Regions from separate parts of the Lactobacillus isalae genome, predicted to be linked through region 3. Evidence: predicted binding sites of a transcription regulator. Region 3 holds the regulator's gene; each other region holds the start of a gene.
The links. The regulator HrcA, encoded in region 3, represses chaperone genes, less so after heat shock. The targets are predictions, from matches to a motif close to TTAGCACTCNNNNNNNNNGAGTGCTAA.
Positions count from the first base shown of each region.

Region 1 (8,257 bases), 720 kb from region 3:
ATTGGGATTAACTGTTATCAAAATGAACAGGAAATAATTGCTGCAGTCAGTGGTTACAATCAAAATATTTCTTACCACTTTATTCCCATGACTACTATGAACACAATTCGTAACGATATCAAAGCTCGTCATCTTTCTTCAAACAATGTCGAGGTTTTTAACACTTTTAGTCAAAGTGCTTATAATGCGACCAAAGATTATCACACCCTAAAATTAATCGTAGGTAATAAAAAAGCCAGACAATATATCATTAATTTGCAACATGCAATTAATGATCTGGGCCAAACTTATTCTCCAAAGCTTGTAAATGAGGTTCTAAATTCTTTAGATGTTCCACTTAAGAACTTCAAAAAGAATCGTGAATCAAATTACATTAAACTTTCAATGGAGAAGGATTTAAAACTTGCTGACGATTTAAATGTTGTAACTACTCCAACAACGATTATCTTTAACTATGATGATGATCGTGGAGACTCAGGAATGATGATCGAAGGTTGCGCAAATCGTGAAGAAATTGAGTCTGCAATCGCTGGGGATAAACAGACTAGTAGTGATAATAGTTTACGCTTATTGTAATTCATTAGGCTAGATGATTTTGAATTCATCTAGCTTTTTTTGTAGAAAAATTATTATTGGGCTTTGTTCTTTAGGCTCCCTTAATTTGGAAAACAATTCATTAGGTATATCTACTACAGAGTAGTGCAACTGATATAATAGAGCGCCAATTTCTAATCCTAGCTTACTTTTCTGAGCAATTTGCTTTTGTAAATATAATTTTTGATCCTGGATACGAGAAAACTTTGACTTTACTTTTCCAGATGGAGTAAAAGTAAATAAGTCAAAAATGCCTTTTTCATCTAGTGGAAATGTCTTAACAGCATATTCAACTTCTGTGCTAAGTGCAGCCTTCAAAATATTATATTTCAAGGTAATTACACAATTAAAAGGGTTAATCTCTAAGTAATACCATTGCCATTTTCTACTATATCTTAGGAAAATTTCTTGAGAGTGGTTAAGTTTATTTTTCAAATAATGTCTCTTCCCCACAATCCAAATATCTTTTATATGTAACTTTTTATAAAGATTATGACGATGACTAAATTCTGCCTCACTTAATGGAGCGCACTGCACTTCAAAAGACAATTTATTAGCTACTAATACATCTGCCCTTAATTGTTGATCCAAAAGCGTAACTTCAACGTCTGCTTGTATTCCATTTGCTTTTAAGGCTGTGCATAAAAGATTCTTTGCTTGCGAATGTTCCTCTTTCTCACCTGTCCCTTTTAATTAATGAAAATGCTTAAAAAATGGCATCTTTTCTTCTGATATAATTAAAATCATTCTGTGTTTGCAAGAGGGACAAGTATAATAATCACGATTCAATATCTTTAATCCCTTACTAACTTGCTCTGCCTCATTAACCGCTAAAACTAGTTTTTTATTTAAAATAGCAGCATACATTTTATCGCCCAATATTATGTACGCAAAAAGGAGATGATTTTTTTCATCTCCTTTTATTTTTAGTCAAAATATTGTCTTAAATTTCCTAATGCATCTTGGCCAATTAAGCATTTAGCATTTTTCTTTATTCTTTGGAATTGTTTCTCTGTCATTCCATTTCCATACTCATTCGCAATTACCCAAGTATCCTCAGGTTTTAATTCTACATAATTGTCATCCAAATATGCTAAATCCAAATAATATTCATGATGGTATGTATATAGACTAGATGCTAATCCTTCAACTTTTAACGCATCAGCTAAGGCGGCAACTAAATCAATACTATCAATCTTAAAGACTCGGCGATTATCGCTAACTAATTTATCTTGATCATTGTTGATTTCAGTTTTGCGTTGATCATCCTCTGCTCCAGCTCCCAATCCTTTTAACAGATCACGTAATTGATCATTAGGATTGTCACTAGTATCATCATCGCTATCTGGTACTTTGGAAATAAGTAATTCTAACCCAGAACTACTTGGCATAACTTGAAAAGTAACTGGATCGCCTTTAGCAAAAGTATGATCTGTATCGACTTCACTTAAAATTTGATAGAAGAAATGTTGAATTTGACTTTTGTTTCCTAACAAATCGAGCATTGTTATTCCACGCTCTTTAAGTTCATCTGCATCCATTGTTACACGAATGGTATTTTCACTTATTCTGTGTACTTCCACTTATTATCACCTCGAAGTCTCTGTCTTTAATACATTGTAACCTATTTTCTTACTCATATAAAAACGCTAGCTTAAAAAAGCTAACGTTTTTACAACTTTTTATTTAAAAATCAGCAGTCATTGCTTGGATCTCTTCGAGTTCTAAGCGACGTACCTTTCGAGGAAGAAATCTTCTAATTTCGTCTTCGTTATAACCTACTTGCAAACGTTTGTCATCCATGATGATCGGACGTCTTAATAGACTTGGATTCTTTTCAACAAGATCAATTAATTGATCAATTGATAGATCGTCTAAATTGATCTTTAAATTTTGAAAAGTACGAGAACGAGTAGAAATAATTTCTTCTGTTCCGTTTTCAGTCATTCGTAAAATTTGCATGATTTCATCTTTATTTAATGGGTTGGCGAAAATATTTCTTTCTTTAAATGAAATATCGTGTTCCTTTAACCATGCTTTAGCCTTACGACATGAAGTACAACTTGGTGATGTATATAAATTTAACACTTAACTCCACACTCCTTTGCGTGTAGAAAAATAACTACTGTTTCACTTACAACAAATATTGTATCACAAATACTTGTTTTTTGTAAGTTGTAATCAAATTTCTTTTTTATTAGCTTACAAGTATACTTTATCAGCAAATAATGAAGTTTGTGTGAAGTTATGCAAGAAAAAAAGAGTACTTACGTACTCTTTTTAACTAGTCAATAATGTTAAGCTTCTTCATAGTTTCTTCAACTAGCTTCTTGTTTTCATCAGCAGTTTCTGAAACGAAGCAAGCTTTATTAGCTAACTCTTTAATATCTTCAGTATTGATCTTCTTCATCAAACTTCTGATACGTAAGATTGAAGTTGCACTCATTGAGTATTCATCAAGTCCCATTGATAAAAGAATTGGGAACATAATGTCATCACCAGCAGCTTCACCACACATACCACACCAAATACCATTTTCATGAGCACCATCAATAGTGTGCTTAATCAAACGTAAAACAGATGGGTTGTATGGTTGGTAAAGATAAGAAACATTATCGTTACCACGATCGGCAGCCATAGTGTATTGAATCAAATCGTTAGTTCCAATTGAGAAGAAGTCAACTTCTTTAGCAAATTGGTCAGCTAACACTGCTGCAGCTGGAACTTCGATCATCATACCAACTTGTAAGTCGTCACCGATCTTAACGCCTTCTTTAGCAAGTTTATCTTTTTCTTCAGCTAAGATTTGCTTAGCTTCACGTAATTCTGCTAAAGTACCAATCATTGGGAACATAATTCCTAATGGACCGTATGCAGATGCACGAAGTAAAGCTCTTAATTGAGTTCTAAAGATATCCTTGTATTGCATAGAAAGACGGATAGCACGAACACCTAGGAATGGGTTCATTTCTTCTGGAAGATCCCAGTAGTCTAAGTGCTTGTCACCACCGATATCACAAGTTCTAATGATAGTTTGCTTACCATCCATGTCTTCGATAACTTTCTTGTAAGCATCGAATTGAGCTTCTTCAGATGGGAAGTCCTTTGAATCCATGTATAAGAATTCAGTTCTGTACAAACCAATTGCTTCAGCACCGTTTTCTTTTACACCCTTCATATCATTAGGAGTACCAATGTTAGCAGCAATAATGAACTTCTTACCGTTAGCAGTTACAGATGGTTCATTCTTAAGCTTCTTCCATTCTTCCTTTTGCTTAGCGAAGGCTTCACCCTTTTTGGTGTACTCTTCGATTTGAGCATCAGTTGGATCGATGATAGCATCTCCATCTAAACCGTCAGCAATAAGCATATCGCCGTCTTTAACATCTTTAGTAATGCTTTCAGTACCAACAACAGCTGGAATTTCTAATGAACGAGCCATGATTGCTGAGTGAGCAGTTCTACCACCAACATCAGTTACAAATCCCTTAACGTATTTCTTGTTAAGTTGAGCTGTATCACTTGGTGTTAAATCGTAAGCTACAACAACAACTTCATGGTCGATAGCTGCAGGATCTGGTAATTTCTTACCAAGAAGGTGTGCCATAAGACGCTTTGAAACATCACGTACATCAGCAGCACGTTCTTGCATATATGCATTATCAGTCATGCCTTCAAAAATGGCGATGAACTTTTGTGCAGTTTCATCTAATGCAGCTTCAGCATTAACTTTTTGATCTTTGATTTCTGTTTCAATGGCACCAGTAAATTCTGGGTCACTTAAGAAGAGAAGGTGAGCATCAAAAACTTGTGCTTCTTCTGCTCCTAAACTTTCCTTAGCCTTATCACGAACTTTTTCAAGTTCCTTAGTTGATTCTTCAACAACTTTTTTAAAGCGAGCTACTTCAGCATCAACATCGCTAACTGAGGTTTTAGAAAACGAAAGGTCAGGTTCTACCAAAAGGTAGGCTGGTGCAACTGCAATACCATCGCTGGCAGCAATTCCCTTTAAAGTTTTCGACATTATTCAGCTAAACCTTCCTTTTTCATAGTGTCAGCAATAGCTTCGATTGCTTCTTTAGCATCGTCACCATCAGCAGTAATAGTTACGTCTGCACCTTGGCCAACACCTAAAGACATAACACCCATGATTGACTTCAAGTTTACTGACTTACCGTTGTATTCCAAGTTAATATCTGAGTTAAACTTAGAAGCAGCTTGTACCAACAAAGTAGCTGGACGAGCATGAATACCAGTTTCAGCAATAATATGAAATTCGCGTTTTTCCATTTTAAATTATCTCCTTTAAAATCAAAAATAATCGGGAGTTTTATACCCACTCGTTTATTAGGTTATCATGTTTTCAAAATGAAAACAACACAAATGTAAATGTTTACATTATAAAGTGCTTAATTTTCATTGTCAGATAAGGTATAAATTATGTCTCCCCCACGTTGAGCAATTCCAGTTATACTTTGTCTTTTACCATAGCTTCTAAGGGCTAACTGGAATTGAAAGGCATCTTTTGGACTAACTTTATATTCCTTTAATTCTCCACTTATGATTTGATCTAATATTTTTTCATAATCCATGTCTTATAGCTTTCCTCTCTGAATTTTGCATAATCTTAATAAAAAATTTAATTCTCTAACTATTATAACAATTTTGAATAAAAAACTAGTCTTACTACTTGCAATTAGTAAGTATCCGTACTATGATATTAGCAAGTTAGCACTTAAGCGTTAAGAGTGCTAAGATAAAATATAGCCTGAATATTATAAGAAAGGCGGAATTATTAATGTTATGTGATAACTGTCATGAACGTCCTGCTTCCATTCATCTTTACACAAATGTAAATGGACAAGACCGTGAAATTTCTTTATGTCAACAATGCTATCAAGAATTGAAAAATCAACAAGGACAAAATAATAACATGAATAACAATGCATTTTTTGGCGATTTTGATGATTTATTCAACGCCTTAAATAATAACAATAACAATGAACAAAATAATCCTCAAGGCAGAGATCCACGTATGCAAATGGGCGGCGGACGCCGCGGTGGAAATAACGGTGGTCAAAAGTCACTATTAGATCAATATGGTACAGATTTAACCGACCTAGCAAAAAAAGGTAAAATCGATCCAGTTATTGGTCGTGACAAGGAAATCGCCCGCGTTATTGAAATTTTAAATAGACGTACTAAAAATAATCCAGTTCTTATTGGAGAAGCCGGTGTTGGTAAAACCGCAGTTGTTGAAGGTTTAGCACAACAAATTGTCGACGGGTCTGTTCCTGCCAAACTTCAAGATAAAAGAATTATTTCATTAAATATGGTTTCTATGGTTCAAGGTACTGGCATTCGTGGGCAATTTGAACAAAGGATGCAACAACTAATTAAAGAACTTGAACAAAATGATAATATTATCCTATTTATTGATGAAATTCACGAATTAGTTGGTGCAGGAAATGCCGAAGGCGGTATGGACGCTGGTAATATTATCAAGCCTGCTTTAGCTCGTGGAGAATTCCAACTAGTTGGAGCTACTACCATTAAAGAATACCGTAACATTGAAAAAGATTCTGCTCTAGCACGTAGATTCCAACCAATTGAAGTTAAGGAACCTACTACTGAAGAAACTGTTAGAATCTTGCAAGGTATTCGTAAACGTTACGAAGATTACCACCACGTTCACTATACAGACGAAGCAATTCAAGCTGCAGTTGATCTTTCTTCTCGTTACATCCAAGACCGCTTTTTACCAGATAAGGCAATTGACTTATTAGATGAAGCAGGTTCAAGAATGAACCTCACTATTCCTTATGTCGATAGTGAAAAGATCAAAGAAAGACTAGATGCTGCTGAAAGTCTAAAGCAAGATGCTTTAAAGAATGAAGACTACGAAAAAGCTGCTTACTACCGTGATCAAATTGAAAAGTATGAAAAGCTGAAAGATCAAAAGGTAGATCCTGATCAAACTCCTAAAATTACTGAAAAGATCATGAATAAGATCGTTGAAGAAAAAACTAATATTCCAGTTGGCGATTTACAAAAACAAGAAGAGACCCAATTAAAGAATTTAGCTACTGATCTTAAAGATAATGTAATTGGTCAAGATAAAGCTGTTGAAACTGTAGCTCGCGCGATCCGTCGTAACCGTGTTGGTTTCAACAAATCAGGTCGTCCAATAGGCTCATTCTTATTTGTAGGACCAACTGGTGTTGGTAAAACAGAATTAGCTAAGCAATTAGCTAAACAAATTTTTGGTACTGAAGATGCTATGATTCGCTTTGATATGAGTGAATACATGGAACAATACTCAGTATCTAAATTAATCGGTTCTGCTCCAGGTTATGTCGGCTATGAAGAAGCTGGTCAATTAACAGAAAGAGTACGTCACAATCCTTACAGCTTAATTTTATTCGATGAAATCGAAAAAGCTCACCCAGATGTACTTCACCTCTTCTTACAAATTCTTGATGATGGTCGCTTAACTGACTCTCAAGGTCGGACAGTTTCATTCAAAGACACGATTATCATCATGACTTCCAATGCTGGACAAGGAATTAAAGAAGCTAGTGTAGGTTTTGCTGCTGAAAATAGCCATCAAGAACAATTCAAGAATACTTTAGGTCAATACTTCAAGCCTGAATTTTTAAACAGACTTGATGATATTGTTGAATTCAATGCTCTTGATAAGAAGGACTTAATTAAGATTGTCGACCTAATGCTTGCTAACACTAACAATATGGTTAAAGATCAAGGTCTTCATATTGAAGTTACTCCTCAAGCAAAAGAGCTACTTGTAGAAAAAGGCTATGATCCATCTATGGGAGCTCGTCCGCTTCGTCGTACAATTCAAGAAGAAATTGAAGATAAAGTAGCTGACTACAAATTAGATAATCCAGCCGCTAAAGAGTTAAAAGCAGATGTAGTTGATAACGAAATTACGATTAGCGAAAAATAATCATTATATATCGAAAATAAGAGCCACACAATTTGGCTCTTATTTTTATTTATTTTTTATAAATCGTTCAAAAAAGGTTATACTTAAATTGGGATTTTAAAGACACATTTATATATCGAGGTTATAAATATGATGCATTTAATTGATGTTACAAATAGCTACCGTGATTTAGTCCAAAGACAACTAGCAGCTACTAATAGTCAATTCGTAAAAGTTTACTCTTTAGGTAATACCACAGTAGTATACAGCGAAACAGTAGATAAGATTGAAATTGTTATGGAAAATCATAAACGTCCTATTAGACAAGATGAAGTAGAATTTGTTATTAAGCGTCTAATTCATGAAGATCGAATTTATGACATAACAGTTGATAAAAGTAGAAAAATTATTTCTATTACTTGTGATCGATAAAATCGCAATTCAAAAAAGCCGTGGAAATTTTCCACGGCTTTTTTCTTACAATCTTGATGTTAATTCTACGTCTGGATATTTATCCTTAAACCATCTTTCGGCAAATGCATTTTCAAACAAGAACAATGGCTCGCCTTCTCTATCCTTCACTAACAAGTTACGAGACGATGACATCTTAGGATCCAATTGATCAGGATTAATCCAGCGTGCAACACGATTTCCTAAAGTATGAAGCTCAACTTCCGAATTATATTCATTCTTCATTCTGAAAGAAAAGACTTCAAA
Region 1 covers NZ_OX443569.1:1,178,098-1,186,354, forward strand. The annotation lists gene QM512_RS05780 (DsbA family protein) at 1-576, shown strand, start outside; partial or broken gene QM512_RS05785 (competence protein CoiA family protein) at 586-1,461, opposite strand; gene QM512_RS05790 (adaptor protein MecA) at 1,521-2,177, opposite strand; gene spxA (transcriptional regulator SpxA) at 2,281-2,682, opposite strand; gene ptsP (phosphoenolpyruvate--protein phosphotransferase) at 2,879-4,618, opposite strand; gene QM512_RS05805 (phosphocarrier protein HPr) at 4,618-4,884, opposite strand; gene QM512_RS05810 (hypothetical protein) at 5,004-5,186, opposite strand; gene QM512_RS05815 (ATP-dependent Clp protease ATP-binding subunit) at 5,393-7,561, shown strand; gene QM512_RS05820 (DUF1827 family protein) at 7,694-7,972, shown strand; gene QM512_RS05825 (peptide chain release factor 3) at 8,018-8,257, opposite strand, start outside.
Region 1: the regulator HrcA is predicted to act here: its motif matches at 5,323-5,349, upstream of QM512_RS05815 (ATP-dependent Clp protease ATP-binding subunit).

Region 2 (8,257 bases), 940 kb from region 3:
TACTGCACCAGTTTCAGAATTTCACCGTGAAGATTGGGACACTCCAAACAAAATCATTGCAAAGGTAGAAAGCTTAAGAAATGAGTAATAAACGCAAACTGTGGCAGATTTTCGGCCCGGTTCTTTGTGCTTTCATTTTGCTAATTATCTTATTCTTGATTCCATGGCAAAATGGCGAAAAGTCAGATAATGCCTTATTTAAAGCTTCAGTTTCACAATCCCAGACAGTTTTTAAGGGACAATCGATTAAACAAGCTGCATTTGAAAAAAATTATGTTCCATTTTATGGTTCTAGTGAATTATCAAGAATGGATGCATTACACCCAAGTGTCTTAGCTTATAAATATAAGAGAAATTATCGACCTTTCTTACTAGGGGGACCGGGAAGTCAATCATTAACCCACTTTTTCACTATGCAAGAAACAGTAAATCAACTTTCTAACAAAAAGGCTGTATTTATTATTTCACCACAGTGGTTTACAAAGCAGGGACAAAACCCAGCCGCTTTCGGTATGTACTTCTCTCAGCTTCAAGCTGTTGATTGGATTTTAGACGCTAAAGACAGTGTGGCTACTCGCTATGCTGCAAGACGCCTATTAGACATGCCAGCTGGTACAGCAAGTGAAACAACGAAGTATGCCTTAATGACATTAGCTTCAGGTCAGAAATTATCTAAGTATCAGACTCTATATTTGAAAGCTAGACGCAGAGCGTTGGCTAACGAAGATAACTTCTTCTCTTCTTTAGGGATGACTAATAATATTCCAAAGATTCAAAAAGAAGCAGGTAAACTACCAGGTACTTATGCATATGATAACTTGCGTCAATTTGCTAATGAACAAGGTCAGCAAGGTACTACCAACAACAAATTTGGTATTTCCAATGGTTTCTTTGATAAGAAGTTAAACAACAAGCACTTAAAGAAGTTAAAGAATTCGCAAAAAGACTTTGACTATACTAAGTCGCCAGAATATGCTGACTTTGAATTAGTATTAAATGAATTAGCGCATGAACATGTAAATGTTTTATTCATTATTCCACCGGTTAATGAAAAGTGGGCTAAGTATACAGGCCTATCGCAAACAATGTATCAAGAGTGCGTTGCTAAGATTACCAAGCAGCTTACATCTCAAGGCTTTAATAATATTGCTGATCTATCAAAAGATGGTGGAAAGAAATTCTTCATGGAAGACACGATTCACCTTGGCTGGAATGGTTGGCTAAAAGTAGATCAATACGTTAAGCCATTTATGGAAGAAAAGAACCATCCAGTTAACTATAAGTTAAACAGCTATTACTTTACTAAAGCTTGGGGTAATAAGTCTGATGTAAAAATGCCAAGTACTAAAAGTACGGCTGCAACAGAAATAAAAAAAAACTAGCACAAGCCGGTATTACCGGTAATGTCTTAGCAATTAAGAATAATAAAGTAGTTCTTAATGAATCAACTGGCTATGCCAATATCAGTAAAAAGGTTCGAAATACGTCAAAGACAGCTTTCTTTATTAATTCTGTTAATAAAGTTTTTACCGGTACTTTAGTCTTAAAGCAAATTGAGCGTAAAAAACTCAGTCTTAACGATAAGTTATCAAAGTTTTATCCTGAAGTTCCACATGCTAATCAAATTACGATTGGACAGCTTTTAACAATGGAAGCTGGCTTACGTGGAAAGAATGAGTCAAGTTATGGAACTCCTGTCTTTAAAAATAATCAAGCAGGAATTAATTATGATATTAAACATAATGTGATTTTTGATAAACAACATTATAATCAGCGAGTTTATTCGTCGATTAATTACATTTTGCTATCGGGTATTTTAGAAAAGGTAACGCATCGTTCTTATGAAAGGCTTGTTAGGGATACTTATATCAAAAAATTAGGACTTTCTGCGACAGAATTTTATTGGGATATACCTAAGAATAAAAAAATTCATGTAGCAACGTCTTACACAAAGAACTCTCAGGGATACCTGGTTCCGCACTCGATTTCGGTAGATAAGGTGCACGGGGACTTAGGGGCTGGAAGTTTAGTAATGTCTAGTAAGGATCTTTATCGGGCTACTAGCGCTATTTTAAACGGTGAAATAATCAAGCCTTCTTCAGTAGCAACTGCGTATGCTCCTGCCGATCCTGCTAAATATAATGCTGGCTTTTATAATTTTCCTGATTTTCATTCTTCAAATGGGTCAGGAGATGGATATACGACCTATTATCGTATTTCAAACGATACAAGAGACGCATTAGTTGTTCAGTCTAATTATCCGGTTAAGGATTATTTTAAGGTGAGACAGCTCTGTAATGCGCTCATGGAAGATTTAATAAAATCAGATTCATAGAGATGGAAAACATACTTTCCATCTCTTTTTTGCTCTTTAAGCATTCTTAAAACCGGTTGTCTAAGAATGCTGGCTGTGCTAAGATTTACCTGTACCGTTGTAATGAAGTGCGTTTTCTACGGTAGCGAAAACGTTGCTTTTTATTTGGTCAGAATAGCGGTACCTAACACTGTGTGAGCCTGATTCCGATGTTGGTGGAATTAGGCTTTTTTTATAAAAATAGAAAAAATAAAAGATCGCTATTTAGCGATCTTTTTCTTGTTATAAGCATTAATTAGTGCAAATAGTAGGACTGAAATTAAAACTAAGATTGTACAAAAAATAAATAAGATCAAATATGAAAAATTATCAATTACTAAGGCTCCGATTAATGGTCCAAGAGCTCGTCCCGCAGAAGTAACGGACTGAACAATTCCTTGATATTTTCCCTTGTCCTTGTTGCTAGCACGGTCGTTAACAAATGTTGAAACAGCAGGAAAAGCAAGAATTTCTCCACATGTAAGTACGGCCATTGCTATAACAAAGTTGAAATAATGGGTTGCACCAATTAGTAATAAAAATGCTAAACCAAAGAGACTAAAACCAATATATAAACGTCCATGTAAGTGTTGGGTTAGCCAATCATCAAAGTAGGTTAGTAGTGGTTGAATCAAGACGATTAAGATGGCATTTAATGTCCAAAGTAGACTGTATAAACGAACACTCATATGTAAACTCAACATATAGGATGAAATATTTGAGTTCCATTGTTCATATGCAATCCATGCTGCTAATACGCAGATCAAGATAGAAAAGATAGCCTTTTTTGCTCCATAAGGAATTTTTTCTTCATGGACAGAATTAGCAGCTTTTTTATCTTTAGAAGCATGAGCTTGATTTAGACCACGATATTCAAGAAAAATTACGATACTCAAGAAAGCAAACATGATAAAGGCAAGCAAGAAAATATAGGTAATTCCGAAAGGTAAGATGAAGCCAACCATTAGTGATCCAAATACTAGGCCTAGATTTTGTGTAAAGTATAAAACATTAAACACATAGGAAGCGTTTCGGCTTCTAATAAGAGTAGCAATTGAATTTAGCCCCGTAACTACAATTCCGTTACCTAATCCTAGAGTGATTAGTAAGATAGGATAAGCAGGCCAGCCATGAAATAGGACAAGCAAAAAAGTAGAAAAAGTAGAAATGCTTACACCAGTTAAAAGAGTTTGGTAGGGGTGCCATTTATCAAACCAAAAACCACCTAAGGCATTCCCAACCATTGTAAAAGCTGAATTAATGAATAAAACAATTCCCGCTACTGTTAGTGTTTCATGAAGATAATTATGAATGTAAATAGTAGTCAGGGGCCAAATGAAGCTGACTCCAGTGTTAATTATTAATGAACCAGCAAATAGCCAAATTAACTTAATTGGATCTAATGCATGTTTTTTGAGCATGTTTTTCCTCCTTTAAATTAAAATTTATCGTAGAAAAATAAGCTGACATTTGTCAGCTTATTTTTAATACAGCTATCTTCATTTTGATCGAAAATAGTAATTTAGGCAATCCTTTAAGCGTCTCCGTTCATCCAGCTACTATTGAAGTTACGTAGAACTTCATCAGCTGGAAAGGCATCTTTACCAGTATGTTTGACTGCTTCATGAACCTGCTTTTGACTTAAATGGTCGCAGATATAATATTTAATTGCTTCGTTAATTACTACATCCCATTCTTTTTCAGAATGATCTAAATAGTAGCTTAACAGACGATCAGTTTCATCATTAATAGAAAAACTTCGTTTAGCCATGATTTTTCTCCCTTATTATCTTCTTTCTCATTATAGCATTTTCTTTCTTTAACCAGGGACTATGGAAACTTTGCTAGACTTAAATTGTTTTTATTTTTTTAAAATCATAGGTTTCTTTTGTTTTTTAATTTAAACTAGAGAATAGATTATTAAAGCTGAGGACTATGAAATATGGAAAGAATAATTTTTAATACTGTTGTTCGACTGCGAAGATTAGCATTTTTTAGGGTGGCTGATCGTACTTTGATGATGTTAATGCCACTAGCAGTTGTTGGAAGTATTTTTCAATTTTTGTGGCAGAGCGTTTTTTCACCGACAAGTTTAATATCAAATATTTTTTACTTTGATAAGTGGCTACCAGACCAGATCTTTAATGCTGCATGGTATTCTTGCCAAGGTGTCACTAGCGTGATATTTGGGACGTTTGGTATTTTTACAGCTTATTTTTCAGCCCAATACACGGCTAGACTATACCAGAAAGATGCCCAGATGGCTGGTGTTTCAGGAATGCTAGCCTTACTTTTGTGTGCATATCGTTTTAGGGATGTTAGAGACTTTCAATTGTCATTTAACTGGCGATTTTTAAATATTAATAGTTTCTTGTTTGCCCTTTTAATTGGCTTTGGGACAGGCTTGATTTTTAGATTTCTGGGTGTTGAATATCACCATCAACATGCAGAAAGTGCACAAAGTATTAAAAAGAGAGCTTTTAATTCATTTCGTCCTATGCTTGCAACGTGGGTAATTGGATTAATAATTGGTATTGTATCTAGTTTAGTTCATGTGCGAGTTGTTGCCAGTAACTTTTATCAATTTTTCCAAAACCAGGGCCAAAACAACTTAAATTTAGGTGTGTTTATTCCTCTGCTCCTTTTAGCCCTTCTTTTAAATTGGCTGGGAGTTGGTCAACCATTAGCTTCGCTAACTGCGGGAAGTGATAGTGCAACTAACGTAGCTAATATGAATTACGCTTTAACTCATGGCTCAAGTTGGAATGTACCTAATCCTTATGTTGGTAACTCCTTATATCAATCGTATGGGAAGTTTGGTGGTAGTGGCTTAACGCTAGTCTTATTGATAGGTGTTTTGATTTTTATTAAGAAAAATAGCATTGCTCGAGTAGCACGTTGGAGTTTTATACCTACTCTATTTGGCTCAAATCAGGGAGCCTTCATTGGAATTCCGATTATGCTGAATCCATTATTTCTGTTTCCATATGTAGTTTTACCTGTCATTAACATGCTTTTAGCAGCAAGTATGATTGCAATCCATTTAGTTCCGGCTTCAGCTTATAATGTGTTATCAGGTACGCCTGGTCCACTAGTTGCCTTTATTGCTACTAACGGAACTTGGCAGGCTTTAGTCTTTTCGATGCTGTTATTTGCTTTTGATATTTTACTTTATTTGCCAATTGTGAAAATGGCGAAAGATGTTCAAGATGAAATTGATTTGCTAAATGATGAGGAAGCAGGTTATGAATATGTTAAGTAAAAAAATAATCTCGAAAAATCGCCTGCTTTTGCTAGGTACTTTTATATTTTTAATTATTTTAGCTATACCTACTTTCTTTTGGATTAAAAATGCTAACCGTGATTTGGCTGAAAGAAGAAAATCACAAATGTCGCCTGTAATTATGATTCCGGGCTCTAGTGCAACGACAGAGCGATTCAATGAATTAGTTAGTTTACTGAATAAAGATACTTATAAGAAGCATAGTTTATTGAAAATTCAAGTAAAGAAAGATGGAGCCCTAAAATATAGCGGTAAAATTAATCGTAACGATAATGAGCCTTTTATTGTAGTCGGTTTTGAAAATAATCATGATGGCTATGCCAATATTAAAAAGCAAGCTGGTTGGTTTGATGAAGCTTTTGCTCAAATTAGTCAACAATATAAATTTAATAATTTTAAGGCATTTGGGCACTCAAATGGTGGCTTAATTTGGACGTACTGGTTAGAAAATTACTATGCAGATTATAGTGATGAAATAGAAATAAAGAAGCTAATGACTTTAGGTACACCGTATAATTTTAATGAGAGCAATATTGGCCACAAGACTGAAATGCTGACTGATTTTATTAAAAATCGAAAGAAAATACCTGATAATTTAGATGTATATTCAATTTCTGGTGGGGAAAATTATGAATCTGATGGCCTAGTACCAGAAAGTAGTGTGGCGGCCGGGAAGTATATTTTTCAAAATCAGGTAAAACATTATACAACAATGACAGTCACTGGTGCTGATGCACAACATTCATCGTTACCTCAAAATAAGCAAGTAGTGCAACTAATTGAACAATATCTGCTTGCAAATAATAATGGAGATAAGGCACCAAGAAGTGGGCAAAAACCAAAAGAGGGACGTAAAAAGCAAAATAAAAAGTTAAATAATTAAAAATTGGAAAAATAATAAAAATAAATAATTTATAGATAAATCTGACATATCAATTCACAAACAATTTAGGCGTAATATGCTTTAAATAGTATATTGCGCTTATTTTGTTCACAAATTAAAATATTCTGTGGAAAAAATATGATATAATATTTGGATTTCTGTGGATAACCTGCTATAATAAAAGCTGTGAGTAGTTAGCACTTAAAACTAATGAGTGCTAAAATTTTGAAGAATATGAGGAGTGTGTAAAGCATGGCATACTTTGACAATGGAAACTACAATTTTGATGATTTGTTTAATGAATTAAATAGAGACTTTTTCAATGATGGAAGAATGTCTAATGGTCAACAACCAATGAGATTTAGCGCTGGTCAAGCACCTCAACAAGGAGCTCAAAACGGCCAACAACAAAAAGAAAAGCCAATTGGTGTTGATTTAACTGAACAAGCTAAGAATGGTAAGTACGATCCAGTTATTGGTCGTACTGCAGTTATTGACCAAGTTATTGAAATTTTAAGTAGACGTAAGAAGAATAACCCAGTTTTAACTGGACCTGCTGGTGTTGGTAAAACTTCAGTAGTTGAAGGATTGGCACAAAGAATTGTTGATGGGGATGTTCCAGAAAAATTAAAGAACGCTCATATTATTGAGTTAAACATCAATGAATTGGTTGCAGGTACTTCTCTTCGTGGTAGTTTTGAAGAAAAATTAAAGAAGATTATTGATAAAGCTAAAGGTGATAAGAACGTTATCCTCTTTATCGATGAATTACATAATATTGTTGGTGCAGGTTCTACTGACTCAGAAAACAATTCTGGGGATGCTGCTAACATCTTAAAGCCAGCTTTAGCAAGTGGCGAAATTCGTGTAATTGGTGCAACAACAACTAGTGAATACCAACAAATCGAAAAGGATCCTGCTTTAGCTAGAAGATTCCAACCAGTTCAAGTTCCAGAACCAACTATCAAGGATGCTATTCAAATTTTGAAGGGCTTAGCTCCAAGATATGAAAAGTATCACAATGTTAAATATGATCCAGAAGCACTAAAACTTGCTGCTGAACTTTCAAACCGTTACATCAATGATCGTCATTTACCAGATAAGGCAATTGACTTAATGGATGAAGCTGGTGCTAAGAAGTCTTTGGGTATGGATCAAAAGGATGAAACTTCAATTAAGAATAAGATTCATGCCTTAGAAGGTAAAAAAGCAGAAGCAGCTAAGAATGAAAAGTATGACGAAGCTGCTAAGCTTAAGAAAGAAATTGAAGACCTTAAGAAGGACCTTAAGACTGCTGGTAAAGCAAGTGAACTTAAAGTTACACCAGAAGATATGTACGCTTTAATTCAAACTAAGACTGGTATCCCAATGAGCGAAATTAATGCAAATGAAGCTCAAAAGAACGCTAACTTAGCTGCTGATTTAAAGAAGGTTGTTATTGACCAAGATAAGGCAATTGATATCATCACTGACGCAATTGCTCGTAAGCAAGTATTTAAGGACTCTAACCGCCCAACTGGTTCATTCTTACTTACTGGTCCTACCGGTGTTGGTAAGACTGAATTGGCTAAACAATTAGCAATTAAGTTGTTTGGTAAGGCTGATGCTTTAGTACGTTTGGATATGTCAGAATACCAAGACCAAATGGCTGTTAACAAGTTGATTGGTTCAGCACCAGGTTATGTTGGTTATGGTGAAGGTGGACAATTAACTGAAAAGATTCGTCACCAACCATATT
Region 2 covers NZ_OX443569.1:1,642,423-1,650,679, reverse strand. The annotation lists gene dltC (D-alanine--poly(phosphoribitol) ligase subunit DltC) at 1-88, shown strand, start outside; gene dltD (D-alanyl-lipoteichoic acid biosynthesis protein DltD) at 81-1,382, shown strand; gene QM512_RS08055 (serine hydrolase domain-containing protein) at 1,394-2,335, shown strand; gene QM512_RS08050 (MDR family MFS transporter) at 2,575-3,774, opposite strand; gene QM512_RS08045 (hypothetical protein) at 3,888-4,124, opposite strand; gene QM512_RS08040 (PTS transporter subunit EIIC) at 4,296-5,615, shown strand; gene QM512_RS08035 (alpha/beta hydrolase) at 5,605-6,519, shown strand; gene QM512_RS08030 (ATP-dependent Clp protease ATP-binding subunit) at 6,772-8,257, shown strand, end outside.
Region 2: the regulator HrcA is predicted to act here: its motif matches at 6,714-6,740, upstream of QM512_RS08030 (ATP-dependent Clp protease ATP-binding subunit).

Region 3 (8,257 bases):
TCACTATAAATAGTAGTGCCATTTCTTCTAAATTCTTTACTTGGTTTAACTCTAAAGACAATATATAAGTCCCCGTAAGGTCCACCATTCTTACCAGCTTCGCCTTGACCGCTCAAACGAATTTGTTGACCATTGTCAATACCAGCTGGGACCTTAACTTCAAGAGTTTGCTTTTTATCGACTGTGCCTTGACCATGGCATGTTTGGCATGGATGCTCAATAATTGAACCACGTCCATCACACTTGTCACAAGTAGTCTGTTGTTGGATAACGCCAAGTGGAGTTTGACGAGTTACAGTCATAACACCGGTACCGTGACATTTATCACAAGTAATTGGATGAGTTCCCTTTTCAGCACCGGACCCCTCACAGGTTGGACAAACTTCACTTCTAGTGTAAGTAATATCTGTCTTCTTACCCTTGATTGCATCCATAAAGTCAATTGTCATTGTATAATCTAAATCTTGACCCTTTTGAGGTGCAGTAGGATCTACTCGACTTCTACCACCACCAAATGCTGAGCCAAAGATATCACCAAAAATATCACCAAAATCGCCAAAGCCTTGAGATGAGTAACCACCTTGGCCGCCAAAGCCGCCAAAACCTTGACCGCCAAAGCCGCCTTGACCATTTACACCTGCTTGACCAAACTGGTCATATTGAGCCCTTTTTTGCTTATCATGCAGAACCTCGTATGCTTCATTTACTTCTTTATATTTTTCTTCAGCGCCAGGTTCATGGTTTAAGTCTGGGTGATATTTTTTTGCCAGCTTACGGTAAGCCTTGTTAATGTCACTTTCACTAGCATTCTTATCAACACCCAGCACATCATAATAATCACGTTGTGCCATCTGAAAACTCCTTCATTCATAAAAGAAAAGAACTACAATCACGCAGTTCTTTTCTTGTTTGATTTAATTATAAATCTTTTTACTTGTCAGGGTCTACCTTATGAAAGTCTCCATCAACAGTTGAACCACCTTGACCGTTGTTTGAGCCATTATCATTGTTTGGTTGACCACCTTGAGGTCCAGCTTGACCAGCAGCACCTTGAGCACCGCCATTTTGTTGGTAAAGTTTAACAGCTAAATCTTGAGCAGCCTTTGATAAAGCTTCCTTCTTTTCTTTCATTTCATCCAAGTTGTTATCTTTTTGAGCTTTCTTCAAAGCATCTAAAGCATCTTGAACATTCTTGGTTTCAGTTTCAGGAACTTTACCCTTAGTTTCCTTCAAAGTCTTTTCAGTAGTAAAGATTAATTGATCTACTTCATTACGTAAATCAACTTCTTCCTTACGTTTCTTGTCTTCTTCAGCATGCTCTTCAGCATCTTTTTGCATCTTCTTGATTTCTTCGTCTGATAAGCCGGAAGAACTCTTAATGGTAATCTTTTGTTCCTTACCAGTACCCATATCCTTAGCAGAAACATTTACAATACCGTTCTTGTCGATATCGAAAGTAACTTGAATTTGTGGAACACCACGTGGTGCTGGTGGAATATCAGTTAATTCAAAACGTCCTAAAGTCTTGTCATCTGCTGCCATTGGACGTTCACCTTGAAGAACGTGAACATCAACAGCTGGTTGATTATCTGCTGCAGTTGAGAAGATTTGACTCTTTGAAGTTGGGATAGTAGTGTTTCTATCGATTAGCTTAGTGAAAACACCACCCATTGTTTCAATACCAAGTGATAATGGGGTAACATCAAGTAAAACGATGTCCTTAACATCACCAGAAATAACACCACCTTGAATGGCTGCACCTAAGGCAACAGCTTCATCAGGGTTAATTGAGTGGTCAGGTTCTTTACCAGCCCATTCCTTAACAGCTTTTTGAACTGCAGGAATACGAGTTGAACCACCATTTAAAATAACTTTGTCAATATCGTTTACGCTCAATCCAGCATCACTTAATGCATTGTCAAAAGCAACCTTAGTCTTTTGAACTAAGTCATCAGTCAATTCATCAAACTTAGCACGAGTTAAGTCAGCTTCAAGGTGAAGTGGACCAGCTTCTCCAGCAGAAATAAATGGAAGTGAAATGTGAGTTGATGAAACGCCAGATAAGTCTTTCTTAGCCTTTTCAGCAGCATCCTTTAAACGTTGTAGTGCCATCTTATCGTTAGATAAGTCAACACCATTTTCTTCCTTAAAGTTTTGGATTAACCAATCCATAATTCTCTTATCAAAGTCATCACCACCAAGGTGAGTATCACCATTAGTTGATAATACTTGGAAGACACCATCACCCAATTGCAAGATGGAAACGTCGAAAGTACCACCACCAAGGTCGTATACTAAAACTTTTTCATCATTTTCATCTTTATCAAGGCCATATGCTAAAGCTGAAGCAGTTGGTTCATTGATAATTCTTTGAACATTTAAGCCAGCAATTTTACCAGCATCTTTAGTAGCTTGACGTTGTGCATCATTAAAGTAAGCAGGAACAGTAATAACTGCATCAGTTACCTTTTCACCTAAGTAATCTTCAGAAAACTTCTTAATGTATTGCAAAATAAAGGCTGAAATTTCTTGTGGAGTATATTCCTTGTCGCCAACCTTAACTTTATAGCCTTCTTCACCCATATGACTCTTGATTGAAACAATAGTATTAGGGTTAGTGATAGCTTGACGCTTGGCAACTTCACCAACTTGAATTTCACCATTCTTAAAAGCAACTACAGAAGGAGTAGTACGGTTACCTTCTGGGTTAGTAATAATCTTAGGTTCTTTACCTTCAAGTACGGCAACTGCTGAGTTAGTCGTACCTAAGTCAATACCAATAACTTTTGACATATATGTAACTTCCTTTCTTATTGAGCCACTACAACCATTGCTGGTCTTAATGTTCTATCTTTATATTGATATCCTTTTTGTAAAACTTTAACTACGTGATCCTTTTGATCATCATTTTCGGCTGCAACAGTTTGAACAGCTTGATGAAGTGAAGGATCAAAAGTCTCGCCTTCGGCTTTAATCTCAGTAATTCCTTGATCTTTCATTGATTTAATCAATGAATCAAGAGTCATCTGAACACCTTTTTGTAATTGCTTAGCAGCTTCGTCATCTGCCTTAACAGCTAACGCACGCTCTAAGTTATCCATTGCTGGCAAAACTTCTTTAGCTAGGCTTTGAGACTCATATTTAATCAATTGAGCGCGTTCTTTTGCATAACGAGCCTGCATATTTTGAATCTCAGCTTCACTACGTAAGTATTTATCTTCAAGATCCTTATTCTTAGCACTTAATTCAGCAATTTCTTTTTCATAATCTCTTGTTGAATCTTCCTTAACTTCCTCTTTCGGAGCTGCTTTTGGATCTTTCTTTGGTGCCTTATCTGGGGTCACCTCGTCTTTTAAATCTTTTTCATGCGGAAACTCTTCTTTACTCACAGCTAACCTCCTTACTTAAATCTACCATAATAATCTAACAATTTCTTTGCTAGTTCATTCCTAAAATACTCGAGTAATCCGATCATCTGCGAGTATGGCATGTTAGTTGGTCCTAGTAGTGCAATTGTTCCTTTACCATATTTACCAACACTATATTGTGCAGTTAATAAACTATAATCTTCAAGTAAGTCTGACGGTAATTCTGACCCTAGTTTAACTTGAACTTTTGAATTAGAATCATTCTTTATTCCATCTTCTGGATTAAAACCAATTAAACTTGAAATAGCATCATTTTGGTCAATTAATTTATAGAGTGATTTCACTTTGGTTAAATCATCATTTTCATAATTACTTAAAAGATTGATCTGACCATCGACATACATTTGCTCGCTTGCAGCATCCTTAATAACATCTTGGAGCAAATCCAAAATTTCAGGTGCTGATCCTCCAGCAACAAGATGGTCGGCAATTCTCTTAAGCAATACCTCATTAATTGAACTCAACGATTTTCCAACTAATTGATCATTAATCAATCTAACTGCTTTTTCAATCTCTTCTCCATTAGTATGATGAGGTAAAGTATAAATTTGATTCTTTACGTTACCATCATCAGTTACTAAAATAGCCATTACTTGATGACTAGAAAGAGGAACAATTCTAAAACCCGTTACTTTAACAGAACGAGTCTCAGGTCCTGCAGCAAAAGCAGTATAGTTAGTTAAATCAGACAGAATCTTTGCAGCTTCTTGTACAATTTCATTAACTTGTTGAAAGGGTTGATCTAATTGATAAACAATTCGATTATAGACGGATGCTGGTATCTTTACCGGATTAATCAAATGATCTAAGTAGTAGCGATAGCCAGCTGTTGAAGGAATTCTACCACTTGAAGAGTGTGTCTTTTCAAGTAATCCCTGTTCTTCCAAAGCCGCCATTTCATTTCGAACTGTTGCACTTGAGACCTTGACAGGCAGTTGATTCATCACGGTCTTGGAACCTACTGGCTCATGTGTCTGAGTAAAGTCCATAATAATAGTCTTTAAAATAAGTTCTTGCCGTTCGGTCAACATTTTCTCGCCCCCATCATTAGCACTCTTCTTTCTCTTGTGCTAACAATTAATATGATACCATAACTTAGCAATTGTGCAAGTCGAGTGCTAATTAAATTTAAACAAAAAAGCAAGCTTCATTGCTTGCTTCTGATTACTTAATTGGTAGCCTAATTACAGTCTTACGCCGGTCTACTTTAGTCCGTCTTGGATCACTTAAATATATTTCATGATGGTATCTTGGATTTTGAATATCAAGCTGATAATTTTCTTTCTTAACAAATTGATGCATTTTTTCTATTGTTGCTGGCTCGTCATCATAACTGCCCCAATGCATGGCTTGAACACAAAGTCCTTCCTCATAAGAAAAAAACTTAACTTGTGAGAAATCTTTCTCTTTCTTTTCACTAGCTGCCTTAACTGCCCAATCAAATTCTTCTAATGTAACAAAGTCAGGCACTCTAATCATCGACATCCAAGAGAAATTTTCTTTATGGGCATAATCAACTTGTTTTTTATCCTTTGTCCACCACAGCCCTTCAAGTGGAGGAACAACATAATCAAAATAGCCTGGAATTTTATGATCTCCCTTCTTGCTCATCTTGATCCTATAAGCAAGTCCATAAAGTAGCTCTAAAGCTTTTTTATAAGCTCCATCTTCTTGATTAGGATCGCCATTTCCTGCAACCGCAATGTAATTTATTTTGGGAACCTTGATAATTTCAGGTCGCTTTTTTGGTAAATAAAGTTCTTTGAATTCTTTTTATAGTCAAATGCCATTTTTATTCTTTCTATAACTAATCTTTTATATTTAATTTTATTCTTTTATTTGCAACTTGACTAATGAAATACTCATCATGCTCTACTAATAGCATCGCTGGCCTAGTCTTTTTCAAAATATTGATTAATTGATCTTGGTTAAATACATCTAAGTAGTTAGCAGGCTCATCCCATAAATAAAAATCTGCATCTTCGACAAGCGATTTGGCAATTGCAACCCTCTTTTGCTGTCCCATACTCATTTCTTCAATTCTTGTATGAAAACTTTCTCTAGGAAAGCCCATTTTTTTAAGCATATTAAGCATCTGCTCATAAGACAAATGCTCTTTGTGAGCAAATTCTACTAAAGTGCCTGAATATTCAACAAAATTTTGTGGCAAATATGAAATTTTTAAGCCACTAGTTAAACTTAAAATTCCTTGATAATTTACATCTGCGCTTTTATTTAAAATGCTTTTTAAAAAAGTAGACTTTCCCGATCCGTTTTTACCTTCAAGAGAAACAATTCCTTGATTTTCGACAATTAAGTTTAAATCTTTAAATAAATTTTTATCTTGAACTTTCAGATCTAAATGCCGTGTTTCTAATAAAGTCGAATGATAATTTGGCTGAAAATTCATCTCTAAATCTGGTATAGATTCAACATTGGTCATCAAGCCTTTTCTGTCTTGAATGTCCTTGTTCATTCTTCTTTCAACATTCTTAGATCCTTTCATTATTTTAGCAGCCTTATGACCAAAAAATCCCTTGTTAATATCTGCATGAATTTCATTCTTATGCGCACTAGCTTTTTTATTATTTTCTGATTGAAGAGAATAGCCCTTGATTCGTTGTCTACTTTCATCTAGAGTCTTAATTTGACCACGAAGTTTCTCATTTCTCTGTTGGTTAAATTTATCTCGTTTTTCTTTAGTGTCTTCATAACTAGCAAAATTTCCTTGATATAAATGAATCTCTGTATTTTCAATTGCAAGGATATGGTCAGTTATTTGATTTAAGAATTCTCGGTCATGACTAACCACAATATAGCCGTTAGAATGATGATGCAAATATTCTACTACTTGTTTTCGTGACTCTTCGTCTAAATGATTAGTTGGCTCATCAATAAGAGGAAAAGCATCCCTATTAATAAAAGATAGAGCTAATAAAACTTTAGTCTGTTCTCCTCCGCTTAGAGTATTAAAGGGTTGCCAAATAAGATTAGTGTCTACTTTCATTAAATTTAACTCAAGCTCAAGTTCCCATTGATCAAATTGAACTTGTTCTTCTAAAGCATAAAGAGTCAATTGTTCCTTGTTTTTTACATTAAGAGGAAAGTAATTAAATTCAAGCTTAGATTGGATTGCTCCTGTTCCCTGTAATTTTCCTCGTAACAGATCCAAAAAAGTTGTTTTTCCTCTTCCATTTCTGCCAATAAGTCCTAGTTTCCAACTGCTATCCAAGTCTAAGTTTAAATTATTAAAAATATTTTCAATACTGTCAGAATATTTAAAAGAAAGATTTGAAATCTTAATGTTACTCATGTAATCACCTCACGAAAAAAGCCTACACTTTTGACAAATGTAGACTTTCTCCTCGTTAAGCAAAAAAAGAAGGTATCCCATCTACGTTTAATCTTGTCAAAAGTGCACAGTCGTTCCTCATAAAAGAGAAAATAATTATTAAAATTCAACTATGCTATTTTGCAAGATTAAAAACGCAATGGCGTAACCCTCTTTCATTAGATTTCAATTGATAAAAATATTTTATCACATTAACTATAAAAAGATAATGATAATTAATTAATTATTTTTCTAAGTCATAGAAATATTGCTTAATATTTCGTTTATCTTGATCTAATTGACGTGACAATTCTTCTATTCCAGAGAATTTTTTATTTGAACGCATAAATTTATACCAAGCTAAAGTTAAAGGCTTACCATAGGCTTCTTCGTCGAAATTGAAGATGTTAGTTTCAATTGTTAAGCCGTGGTTTGTTTTAAAAGTTTCATTATAACCAACACTAGTCATAGCATCATGCCATTTTCCATTTATTTTAGCCTTAGTTGCATACACTCCCTCAGCTGGTAAAACTTTTGCACCCGAAATTTCAAGATTAGCAGTTGGAAATCCTATTTTGTGCCCTCTTCTAAAGCCATGAACAATGATGCCGGAAGTTTCATAAGGCTGTCCAAGCAAGGCTGCAGCTAGTTCAACATTACCATGCTGAATCGCCTTTCTAATATAAGTAGAACTAACTTTAATCTTATCAATAGATTGCTTCGGCTCCACCATGATTTGAAATCTGTCTTGTGCAAATTTAGGAAGATTCTCTACATTAGCGATATCTTTTGGACCATAGGTATAATCAAAGCCAACTACCACAGTATCTGCATTGAGTTTCATAATTACTTGATCTACAAAGTCTTGAGGAGAAAGCTGACTAAATTCTTTAGTAAATTTGATAATAACTAAATAGTCTACTCCCAGCTTTTTCATCTTTTGCTCTTTTTCATGGGCTGTTTCTAAATAGACAAATTTATGATCATTTTTATATATTTCTTTAGGATGTTTATCAAAAGTCATTACCATTAGCGGTAATTGTTTTTCTTCTGCTATTAATTTAGCATCCTTAATAAGTTTCTGATGTCCAATATGCACCCCATCAAAAAAACCTAGTGTTAAGATTACCTTTTTATTCGTGATAGGTGCAGTAATCGGATAATCTAAGGTTATTACTTTCATCTTTTACTCTCGCTATTCATTTTTTAAAAGCATCATTTCTGGGCGATAAATTTTTCCTTGTCGCTGATAAATAGCCTTTATACGACCATTATAAACTAAAGCAACTTTAGCATAACTAGTATTTAATTTAATACTTGCTCCATTTGAAACTCGTTTAAATTGGTCCGGTGATATTTGAAGTTGAGGTAAATCAACGAAGAAACTATCTATTGGCTGAAGCCACTTTTCAGGAGTATCTCTTTCTGCTTCAATTGTTTCTAAATCTACTGCCTGGCTTAAATCATAGCCTGAACTGCTAGTTCGAGTGAGACTAGT
Region 3 covers NZ_OX443569.1:459,960-468,216, reverse strand. The annotation lists gene dnaJ (molecular chaperone DnaJ) at 1-851, opposite strand, end outside; gene dnaK (molecular chaperone DnaK) at 931-2,793, opposite strand; gene grpE (nucleotide exchange factor GrpE) at 2,811-3,389, opposite strand; gene hrcA (heat-inducible transcriptional repressor HrcA) at 3,401-4,459, opposite strand; partial or broken gene QM512_RS02180 (GyrI-like domain-containing protein) at 4,593-5,218, opposite strand; gene abc-f (ribosomal protection-like ABC-F family protein) at 5,236-6,741, opposite strand; gene ribF (riboflavin biosynthesis protein RibF) at 7,004-7,942, opposite strand; gene truB (tRNA pseudouridine(55) synthase TruB) at 7,955-8,257, opposite strand, start outside.